DNA from 2 places in the Planococcus alkaliphilus genome. Region 1 is predicted to be linked to the other one. Evidence: a T-box and tRNA genes for the amino acid it is inferred to sense, from the RefSeq annotation. Region 1 holds a T-box; the other holds one or more tRNA genes.
What was found. The T-box of region 1 lies ahead of argS (arginine--tRNA ligase). A T-box ahead of a tRNA ligase gene usually reads a tRNA of that ligase, here a tRNA-Arg.

Region 1 (4,387 bases):
CCGGAAGTGCGAAAAGAAATCGCCAAAGGCTTGGCCGAATTGATCGAGGAATTCTATCCGGAGTGTGAAGTGGTAGCGGGAACAGCGACAGCGGGGATTCCGCATGCTGCCTGGGTCAGCGATAGGCTCAATTTGCCGATGGTCTACGTCCGTTCCAAACCAAAAGAGCACGGCCAAGGCAATATGGTCGAAGGGAAAATCGAGACAGGCAAAAAAGTGGTTGTTGTCGAAGATTTGATTTCCAAAGGGGGCTCGGTTCTTCAAGCAGCTGAAGGATTAAAAGCGGCTGGTTTTGAAGTGCTCGGGATTGCCGCTATTTTTACATACGATTTGCCGCAGTCGATTGAGACAATCACGGCGGCTGGATTTACGTTCCATACATTGACGGATTTTCCGGCGCTCGTTGAGGAAGCTGTAGCAAGCGGCGCCATTCAGGAAAAGGATTTGCCGATGCTTGCCGATTGGCATGAACGATTAAAGGCAGGTACCTTAAAGTAAAAGCAGGAAATACTAAAAGCTGGCCCATGCGGCCCGCTTTTTTTTCGGTAATAGGGAAACGGAGTTTTATTTGGGAGGAATTCTTTGAATTCCATGATTTTTCAGCCGTTTTTTGTTATGGTCTAAACAACAAGGAGGAATGAAACCATGCCTTTTACCGAGCATCAACTCAAAGAGTGGCAGCGGCGCTTTCCCGTATTGGGTCAAGTGATGTCATTAGAGCCGCTCTTCTGGCAAAATCCGAAACTGAAAAAAATGGAGGAGCTTCCTCCACTCGCTGTATCCAAGGAAGACATGGGGCAAGCTGCTCAACTATGGCTACGGTTTGCACCGTTTCTTGCAAAAGCTTTTCCTGAAACAGGAGATGGCATTATCGAATCGCCGCTTCGCGAGATAACTGAAATGAAAAATGCTTTAAATGGGCGGAGTACAGCAGAAGTGCGAGGCGCTTTATATTTGAAATGCGACAGTGAGCTGCCGATTGCCGGGTCTGTGAAAGCGCGCGGCGGCATTTTTGAAGTTTTGCAGCATGCAGAAAATTTAGCAATGGATGCTGGGCTTTTAGCTGAAAATGATTCGTATGAAAAATTCCTGAGTGACGCGTTTACTCAATTTTTTAGCAAGTACTCAATCGGCGTCGGCTCAACAGGAAATTTGGGATTGAGCATCGGCATCATAGGAGCAAAGCTTGGATTCCAGACTTCTGTGTATATGTCTGCAGATGCGAAGCCTTGGAAAAAAGAATTGCTTCGCCAAAAAGGCGCAATCGTCCATGAATTTTTAGGTGATTTTAGTGAAGCCATTACGGAAGGCAGGGAACAGACGCGAAAAAATCCCTATGCTTATTTTGTGGATGATGAAAAGTCAAAGCCTTTATTCCTTGGATACAGTGTTGCGGCTTTCCGCTTAAAAGAGCAATTGGAACAAGCGAATGTACAAATTGACGAAGAGCATCCTTTAATCGTCTATTTGCCTTGCGGCGTAGGCGGAGCACCTGGAGGCATTACGTTCGGCCTGAAACAGGTTTTTGGAGATGCAGCCCATTGCTTTTTTGTTGAACCGACCCATTCGCCGGCAGTTTTGATCGGCTTGGGCACCGGTGAAAAAGAAAAAGTCAGCGTTCAGGATTTCGGCATTGATAACCGGACAGAAGGGGACGGTTTAGCAGTAGGGCGCCCATCCAGTTTCGCTTCTTCCATTAGTGAACATCTCGTTAGTGGCGTCTATACGATCGAAGATGATGATCTCTTCAAATGGCTGGCTCTTTTGTCAGACAGCGAAGGGATTTTCATCGAACCTTCAGCAGCTGCAGGGCTAAAGGGACCAAGGGAATTGATGAAAACCGATTATTTGCAGAAGCACGGGATAGACGAATCGAAAGTTGTGCATATCGTCTGGGCAACTGGAGGCTCACTCGTGCCGGAAAACGAACGGATAGAATTTTATGAAAAAGGCAAAAAAAATATTATAAATAAGCTTTTAGAGAAAGGAAAGGAGATAGGAAATGAACTTACTGATAATAGGGGTTGTGTTGGCAGCAATGCTTTTACTTTATTCCTCCGTGAATGAACGGTTTAAGGCGATGGAAAAGCGAATGGCCGCAATGCAAAAAACCATTGATGCTTTACGCAAAGGCGAGCCTGCTGAAGATCCGAAAGTCGATTCAGAACTTCGCGAGCTGTTGGCTCAAGGGAAAAACATCGAAGCAGTCAAAATGGCGCGAGAGTCCCTTGGCTTATCTTTGTTGGATGCTAAAAATTACGTAGATTCTTTAAAGGCGTAAATCGAAAAGATTTCAAAATAACTTTGACTCTTTTCCGGTTTTCGCTTAGAATAACAAAAATAACCAAAAATTCTGTGATGAAGAGAGTAGTTTTGAAGAAAGCTTTAGCGAGTCGGGGATGGTGGAAGCCTGATAGCTGAATTCAAAATGAAGCGCACTTCTGAGAAACTCCCTGAAATGAAAGTAGGGTGCAGTCGGAGGAATCCGTTATCTTTTTCAAGCTGGCCTGTCAGGGCAATCAGAGTGGTACCGCGGGAATCCCGTCTCTAAATTTATTTAGAGGCGGGATTTTTCTATTGTTTTTTAAAAAGGAGAGAGAAAAATGAAAAATTTAGCAGCGTTTGCACTGGCTATTGAAGAAAAAATCGAAGGGAAAATGGATTTAACTGAAATCCAGCAGCTGATCGAAAAGCCGAAATTCGAAGGGCAAGGCGATTTGGCATTTCCTTGTTTTGCTTTAGCAAAAATGATGAGAAAAGCACCTCCCAAAATCGCACAAGAGCTAGCACCGCGTATCAGCCATTCAGCCTTTGAAAAAGTCGTAGCAAACGGTGCCTACATAAATGCGTTTTTCCATAAGAAAGTGGAAAGCAAAGCCGTGATCGAAGAAATTAAGATGAAAGGAAACGCCTACGGACAGCATGAGTTCGGCAAACAAAAAAATATCGTCATCGATTTTTCGTCTCCTAATATTGCGAAACCCTTTTCGATGGGACATTTGCGGTCAACCGTCATCGGGAATTCGCTGGCAAAAATAGCGGAAAAATGCGGTTATCAAACGGTGAAAATCAACCATTTGGGTGACTGGGGCACACAATTCGGCAAATTGATTGTGGCTTATAAGCATTGGGGCGACGAAGATGCGGTGCAAATACAACCCATCAAGGAATTATTGGAACTTTATGTGAAATTTCATCAGGAAGCAGAAAAGAATCCCGAGTTAAACGATGAAGCAAGAAGCTGGTTTAAGAAATTAGAAGACGGCGACGAAGAGGCAAAACGGCTTTGGCTATGGTTCAAAGACGAATCGCTTCAGGAATTCAATACGATTTATCAATTGCTTGGCGTATCATTTGATTTATTGAACGGCGAAGCTTTTTACAACGATAAAATGCAGCACACCATTGCGCTATTGGCCGAAAAGAATTTATTGAGTGCTTCCGAAGGGGCTGAAGTGGTGGATTTGTCGGAAGAAAGCATGCCTCCGCTGTTAATCAGAAAATCAGACGGCGCTACTTTATATGCAACGCGGGATTTGACAGCCGCTATATACCGCCAAGAGAACTACCAATTCGCGAAAGCCTTATATGTGGTAGGCCAAGAACAGACTTTGCATTTCAAGCAAGTTTTTTACACATTGAAAAAGATGGGCTTCTCCTTTGCAGAAGAAATGGAGCATATTCCGTTCGGCTTTATCTTGAAAAACGGCAAGAAGATGTCGACCAGAAAAGGCGGCCTTGTGCTTCTGGAAAAAGTTCTGCAAGAAGCCATCCAACTGGCTGAACAAAATATTGAAGAGAAGAATCCCCAGCTGAAAGACAAGCAGCAAGTTGCTGAAATGGTTGGCGTCGGTGCCGTGATTTTCCATGATCTCCGCAACGAACGGATGACGAATGTGGAATTTTCGCTGCAAGATATGCTTCGTTTTGAAGGCGCTACAGGACCATATGTCCAATATACGTACGCACGGGCCTGTTCGATCTTGCATAAAGCGGGAGGCGATCATGGAGCGGTTGAAGGCCTGGACGATCCGTTTAGCTGGCAAGTGGTGAAACGGCTGCTCGAATTCCCGGACATCATTGAAAAAAGCTTCCATCACAACGAACCTTCAGCAATCGCTAAATATTTGATTGAATTAGCTCAGGATTTCAATAAATATTATAGCCAAGTGAAAATTCTGCAGGTAGATGCGGAATTGGGAAGCAGACTGGCCTTGGTCTCATCAACTGCCATCGTTCTAAAAGAGGGGTTAAGGCTGCTTGGAATTGGTGCGCCTGAACAGATGTGAAAATAGAGGAATCGAATTATTTTCGGCGAATAAAAGGAGTGAATTGATCAAATGGGAAAGGAGGGATAAAATGGCCAGGAAAGCGAAAGAGATTTATG
Region 2 (4,387 bases), 1.1 Mb from region 1:
CAAAAACGATATATTAGAATAAATTTATATATAGCTAAAGTGAGGTGAACCAATGAGACCAATAATAATCGGAGTAATCGCTGCCTTCTTTTTCGCTTTCACATTCGTTTTCAATGCCAGTATGGAAGCAACAGGTGGAAGCTGGCTCTGGAGCGCATCTTTACGCTACATCTTTATGATCCCGTTTCTTTTAGTGATAGTACTGGCACGCAGAAACTTAATTCCTCTCTTTAAGCAAATGAGAAAGGCCCCCATGAGCTGGCTGCTATGGAGTTTTATCGGGTTCGTACTTTTCTATGCGCCATTATGCTTTGCCGCAGCCTATTCACCCGGCTGGCTTATTGCTGGAACTTGGCAGATAACGATCATTTCGGGCTCATTGCTTGCCCCTCTTTTTTTCTATACAATACAAACAGCAAAAGGCCAAATCCAATTGAGAGAAAAAATTCCTTATAAAGGATTAGCTTTTTCTTTTCTTATTTTGCTAGGAGTTATTATCATGCAACTAGAACATGCACAAGAAATCCCTCTTCAAACGTTTTTAATGGGATTTTTGCCCGTTTTAGTCGCCTCCTTCGCCTTCCCATTGGGCAACCGGAAAATGATGGCGCTTTGCAATGACCAGCTAGACGCTTACCAGCGCGTTCTTGGAATGACTTTAGCAAGTCTTCCTTTTTGGTTGGTGTTATCTTTCTTTGCACTAGCAACTGAAGGACTCCCAAGTATAAACCAAAGCTTGCAATCGCTAATAGTAGCAGTGAGTTCTGGTGTCATAGCTACAGTTCTGTTTTTTAAAGCTACCGATTTGGTTCGAAAAGATATGAAAAAACTAGCGGCAGTAGAAGCGACACAGTCACTAGAAGTGCTTTTTGCGTTATTTGGCGAAATTCTTATCTTATCGATCGCTTTGCCTACACCACTTTCCTGGGTTGGCATTGCCATCGTCATGGCTGGCATGATTATCCATAGCCAGCTCTCTGCAATCAAACTAACCCGGAACACAAACATAGAGACCTTAACTAAAAAGCAGCCGCTTTAAAATAAACAGCTGCTTTTTTTACGCAAAAAAAAATGCCATGCAAATGAATGCATGACACTTTTATATGACCCCTACGGGATTCGAACCCGTGTTACCGCCGTGAAAGGGCGGTGTCTTAACCGCTTGACCAAGGGGCCAATTACTGGCGGAGAAGGAGGGATTTGAACCCTCGCGCCGGTTTCCCGACCTACACCCTTAGCAGGGGCGCCTCTTCAGCCACTTGAGTACTTCCCCAGTATGGCTCCGAAGGTAGGACTCGAACCTACGACCATCGCATTAACAGTGCGGTGCTCTACCACTGAGCTACTTCGGAATGGTGGGCCTAAATGGACTCGAACCATCGACCTCACGCTTATCAGGCGTGCGCTCTAACCAGCTGAGCTATAGGCCCATATGTATAATGGAGCGGGTGAAGGGAATCGAACCCTCATCATCAGCTTGGAAGGCTGAGGTTTTACCACTAAACTACACCCGCATAAATGGTGGGTCAGGACGGAATCGAACCGCCGACACTTAGAGCTTCAATCTAATGCTCTACCAACTGAGCTACTGACCCACATTTGAAAGATAAAAAATGGCGGTCCCGACCGGGATCGAACCGGCGATCTCCTGCGTGACAGGCAGGCATGTTAACCGCTACACCACGGGACCATTTGGTTGCGGGGGCAGGATTTGAACCTGCGACCTCCGGGTTATGAGCCCGACGAGCTACCGAACTGCTCTACCCCGCGATAATAATATTGATATTAGTTTCTTCTATTATATAGAAGTTTTAAAAAGGATAGTCCACACATTTTTTATAAAGATGGAGGAGGAAGAGGGATTCGAACCCCCGCGGGATTTGACTCCCCTGTCGGTTTTCAAGACCGATCCCTTCAGCCAAACTTGGGTATTCCTCCGTGATAATAGGTAAATGGTGGACCTTGCAGGACTCGAACCTGCGACCGGACGGTTATGAGCCGTCTGCTCTAACCAACTGAGCTAAAGGTCCTAAAAAAGTGGCGGCAGAGGGGATCGAACCCCCGACCTTACGGGTATGAACCGTACGCTCTAGCCAGCTGAGCTACGCCGCCAGGATCTTTATAATATATAGTTGGTGGAGCCTAGCGGGATCGAACCGCTGACCTCCTGCGTGCAAGGCAGGCGCTCTCCCAGCTGAGCTAAGGCCCCATTGAATGGTCGGGAAGACAGGATTCGAACCTGCGACCCCTTGGTCCCAAACCAAGTGCTCTACCAAGCTGAGCTACTTCCCGAACTTAAATGCTGAGTGTAAAAATATGGCGCGCCCGAGAGGACTCGAACCTCTAACCGCTTGATTCGTAGTCAAGTACTCTATCCAATTGAGCTACGGGCGCTTATTCATGATGAAAACCTGACGGTTTTTTCTGCAAACAAAGATGGTGCCGAGGACCGGAATCGAACCGGTACGGTAGTCACCTACCGCAGGATTTTAAGTCCTGTGCGTCTGCCAGTTCCGCCACCCCGGCATGGGTCGGCTTTGAATTGCTGCAAAAAATTGGAGCGGAAGACGGGGGTCGAACCCGCGACCTCCACCTTGGCAAGGTGGCGTTCTACCACTGAACTACTTCCGCAAAAATGGTGCGGGTGAAGGGAGTCGAACCCCCACGCCCGAAGGCGCTAGATCCTAAGTCTAGTGCGTCTGCCAGTTCCGCCACACCCGCGTGGCAATAATGAAATTAAAATGGTGAGCCATGAAGGATTCGAACCTTCGACCCTCTGATTAAAAGTCAGATGCTCTACCAACTGAGCTAATGGCTCTCATGAAAAGTGGTGCCGGAGAAAGGACTTGAACCCTCAACCTACTGATTACAAGTCAGTTGCTCTACCAGTTGAGCTACTCCGGCGAAAGAGAAAAAATGGTGGAGGATGACGGGATCGAACCGCCGACCCTCTGCTTGTAAGGCAGATGCTCTCCCAGCTGAGCTAATCCTCCAGTATGTATGCCCAGCGACGTCCTACTCTCACAGGGGGAGACCCCCAACTACCATCGGCGCAAAAGAGCTTAACTTCCGTGTTCGGGATGGGAACGGGTGTGGCCTCTTTGCCATCATCACTGGACTATTTGATTTTTGAAAGACAAGTTTTATTATACCAATTCTGACTGGTATTTCAAGCTTTTTTTAAAAAAACTTTTGCCTTATTCTTTCAAAACTGGATATTCGACATGAAACCAACGCAACGCGCTCTTCAGAAAGCCATTTTGGTTAAGTCCTCGATCGATTAGTATTCGTCAGCTGCACGTGTCGCCACGCTTCCACCTCGAACCTATCTACCTCATCGTCTTTGAGGGATCTTACTTGCTTGCGCAATGGGAAATCTCATCTTGAGGGGGGCTTCGTGCTTAGATGCTTTCAGCACTTATCCCGGCCACACATAGCTACCCAGCGATGCCCTTGGCAGAACAACTGGTACACCAGCGGTGTGTCCATCCCGGTCCTCTCGTACTAAGGACAGCTCCTCTCAAATTTCCTGCGCCCGCGACGGATAGGGACCGAACTGTCTCACGACGTTCTGAACCCAGCTCGCGTACCGCTTTAATGGGCGAACAGCCCAACCCTTGGGACCGACTACAGCCCCAGGATGCGATGAGCCGACATCGAGGTGCCAAACCTCCCCGTCGATGTGGACTCTTGGGGGAGATAAGCCTGTTATCCCCGGGGTAGCTTTTATCCGTTGAGCGATGGCCCTTCCATGCGGAACCACCGGATCACTAAGCCCGTCTTTCGACCCTGCTCGACCTGTACGTCTCGCAGTCAAGCTCCCTTGTGCCTTTACACTCTGCGAATGATTTCCAACCATTCTGAGGGAACCTTTGGGCGCCTCCGTTACTCTTTAGGAGGCGACCGCCCCAGTCAAACTGCCCGCCTGACACTGTCTCCCACCCCGATCAGGGGTGTGGGTTAGAATTTCAATACAACCAGGGTAGTATCCCACCGACGCCTCCTCCGAAGCTGGCGCTCCGGGCTCAAAGGCTCCTACCTATCCTGTACAAGTTGCACCAAAATTCAATATCAGGCTACAGTAAAGCTCCACGGGGTCTTTCCGTCCTGTCGCGGGTAACCTGCATCTTCACAGGTACTATAATTTCACCGAGTCTCTCGTTGAGACAGTGCCCAGATCGTTACGCCTTTCGTGCGGGTCGGAACTTACCCGACAAGGAATTTCGCTACCTTAGGACCGTTATAGTTACGGCCGCCGTTTACTGGGGCTTCAGTTCGCACCTTCGCTTGCGCTAAGCACTCCCCTTAACCTTCCAGCACCGGGCAGGCGTCAGCCCCTATACGTCACCTTACGGTTTTGCAGAGACCTGTGTTTTTGCTAAACAGT

Region 2: it has a tRNA-Arg gene. The T-box ahead of argS (arginine--tRNA ligase) is inferred to sense a tRNA for this amino acid. The anticodon was not compared.

What each region holds. Positions count from the first base shown of each region.
Region 1 covers NZ_CM168060.1:2,358,172-2,362,558, reverse strand. Annotated here, with positions in the region: gene pyrE (orotate phosphoribosyltransferase) at 1-498, shown strand, start outside; gene AC2EXB_RS12710 (D-serine ammonia-lyase) at 646-2,067, shown strand; gene AC2EXB_RS12705 (hypothetical protein) at 2,003-2,281, shown strand; T-box leader at 2,347-2,552, shown strand; gene argS (arginine--tRNA ligase) at 2,604-4,289, shown strand.
Region 2 covers NZ_CM168060.1:1,260,749-1,265,135, reverse strand. Annotated here, with positions in the region: gene AC2EXB_RS06595 (DMT family transporter) at 53-1,039, shown strand; tRNA gene AC2EXB_RS06590 (tRNA-Glu) at 1,105-1,176, opposite strand; tRNA gene AC2EXB_RS06585 (tRNA-Ser) at 1,183-1,273, opposite strand; tRNA gene AC2EXB_RS06580 (tRNA-Asn) at 1,278-1,352, opposite strand; tRNA gene AC2EXB_RS06575 (tRNA-Ile) at 1,354-1,430, opposite strand; tRNA gene AC2EXB_RS06570 (tRNA-Gly) at 1,441-1,514, opposite strand; tRNA gene AC2EXB_RS06565 (tRNA-Phe) at 1,520-1,595, opposite strand; tRNA gene AC2EXB_RS06560 (tRNA-Asp) at 1,615-1,690, opposite strand; tRNA gene AC2EXB_RS06555 (tRNA-Met) at 1,694-1,770, opposite strand; tRNA gene AC2EXB_RS06550 (tRNA-Ser) at 1,846-1,938, opposite strand; tRNA gene AC2EXB_RS06545 (tRNA-Ile) at 1,954-2,030, opposite strand; tRNA gene AC2EXB_RS06540 (tRNA-Met) at 2,039-2,112, opposite strand; tRNA gene AC2EXB_RS06535 (tRNA-Ala) at 2,134-2,209, opposite strand; tRNA gene AC2EXB_RS06530 (tRNA-Pro) at 2,216-2,292, opposite strand; tRNA gene AC2EXB_RS06525 (tRNA-Arg) at 2,318-2,394, opposite strand; tRNA gene AC2EXB_RS06520 (tRNA-Leu) at 2,438-2,526, opposite strand; tRNA gene AC2EXB_RS06515 (tRNA-Gly) at 2,557-2,631, opposite strand; tRNA gene AC2EXB_RS06510 (tRNA-Leu) at 2,637-2,721, opposite strand; tRNA gene AC2EXB_RS06505 (tRNA-Lys) at 2,743-2,818, opposite strand; tRNA gene AC2EXB_RS06500 (tRNA-Thr) at 2,829-2,904, opposite strand; tRNA gene AC2EXB_RS06495 (tRNA-Val) at 2,918-2,993, opposite strand; rRNA gene rrf (5S ribosomal RNA) at 3,003-3,118, opposite strand; rRNA gene AC2EXB_RS06485 (23S ribosomal RNA) at 3,261-4,387, opposite strand, start outside.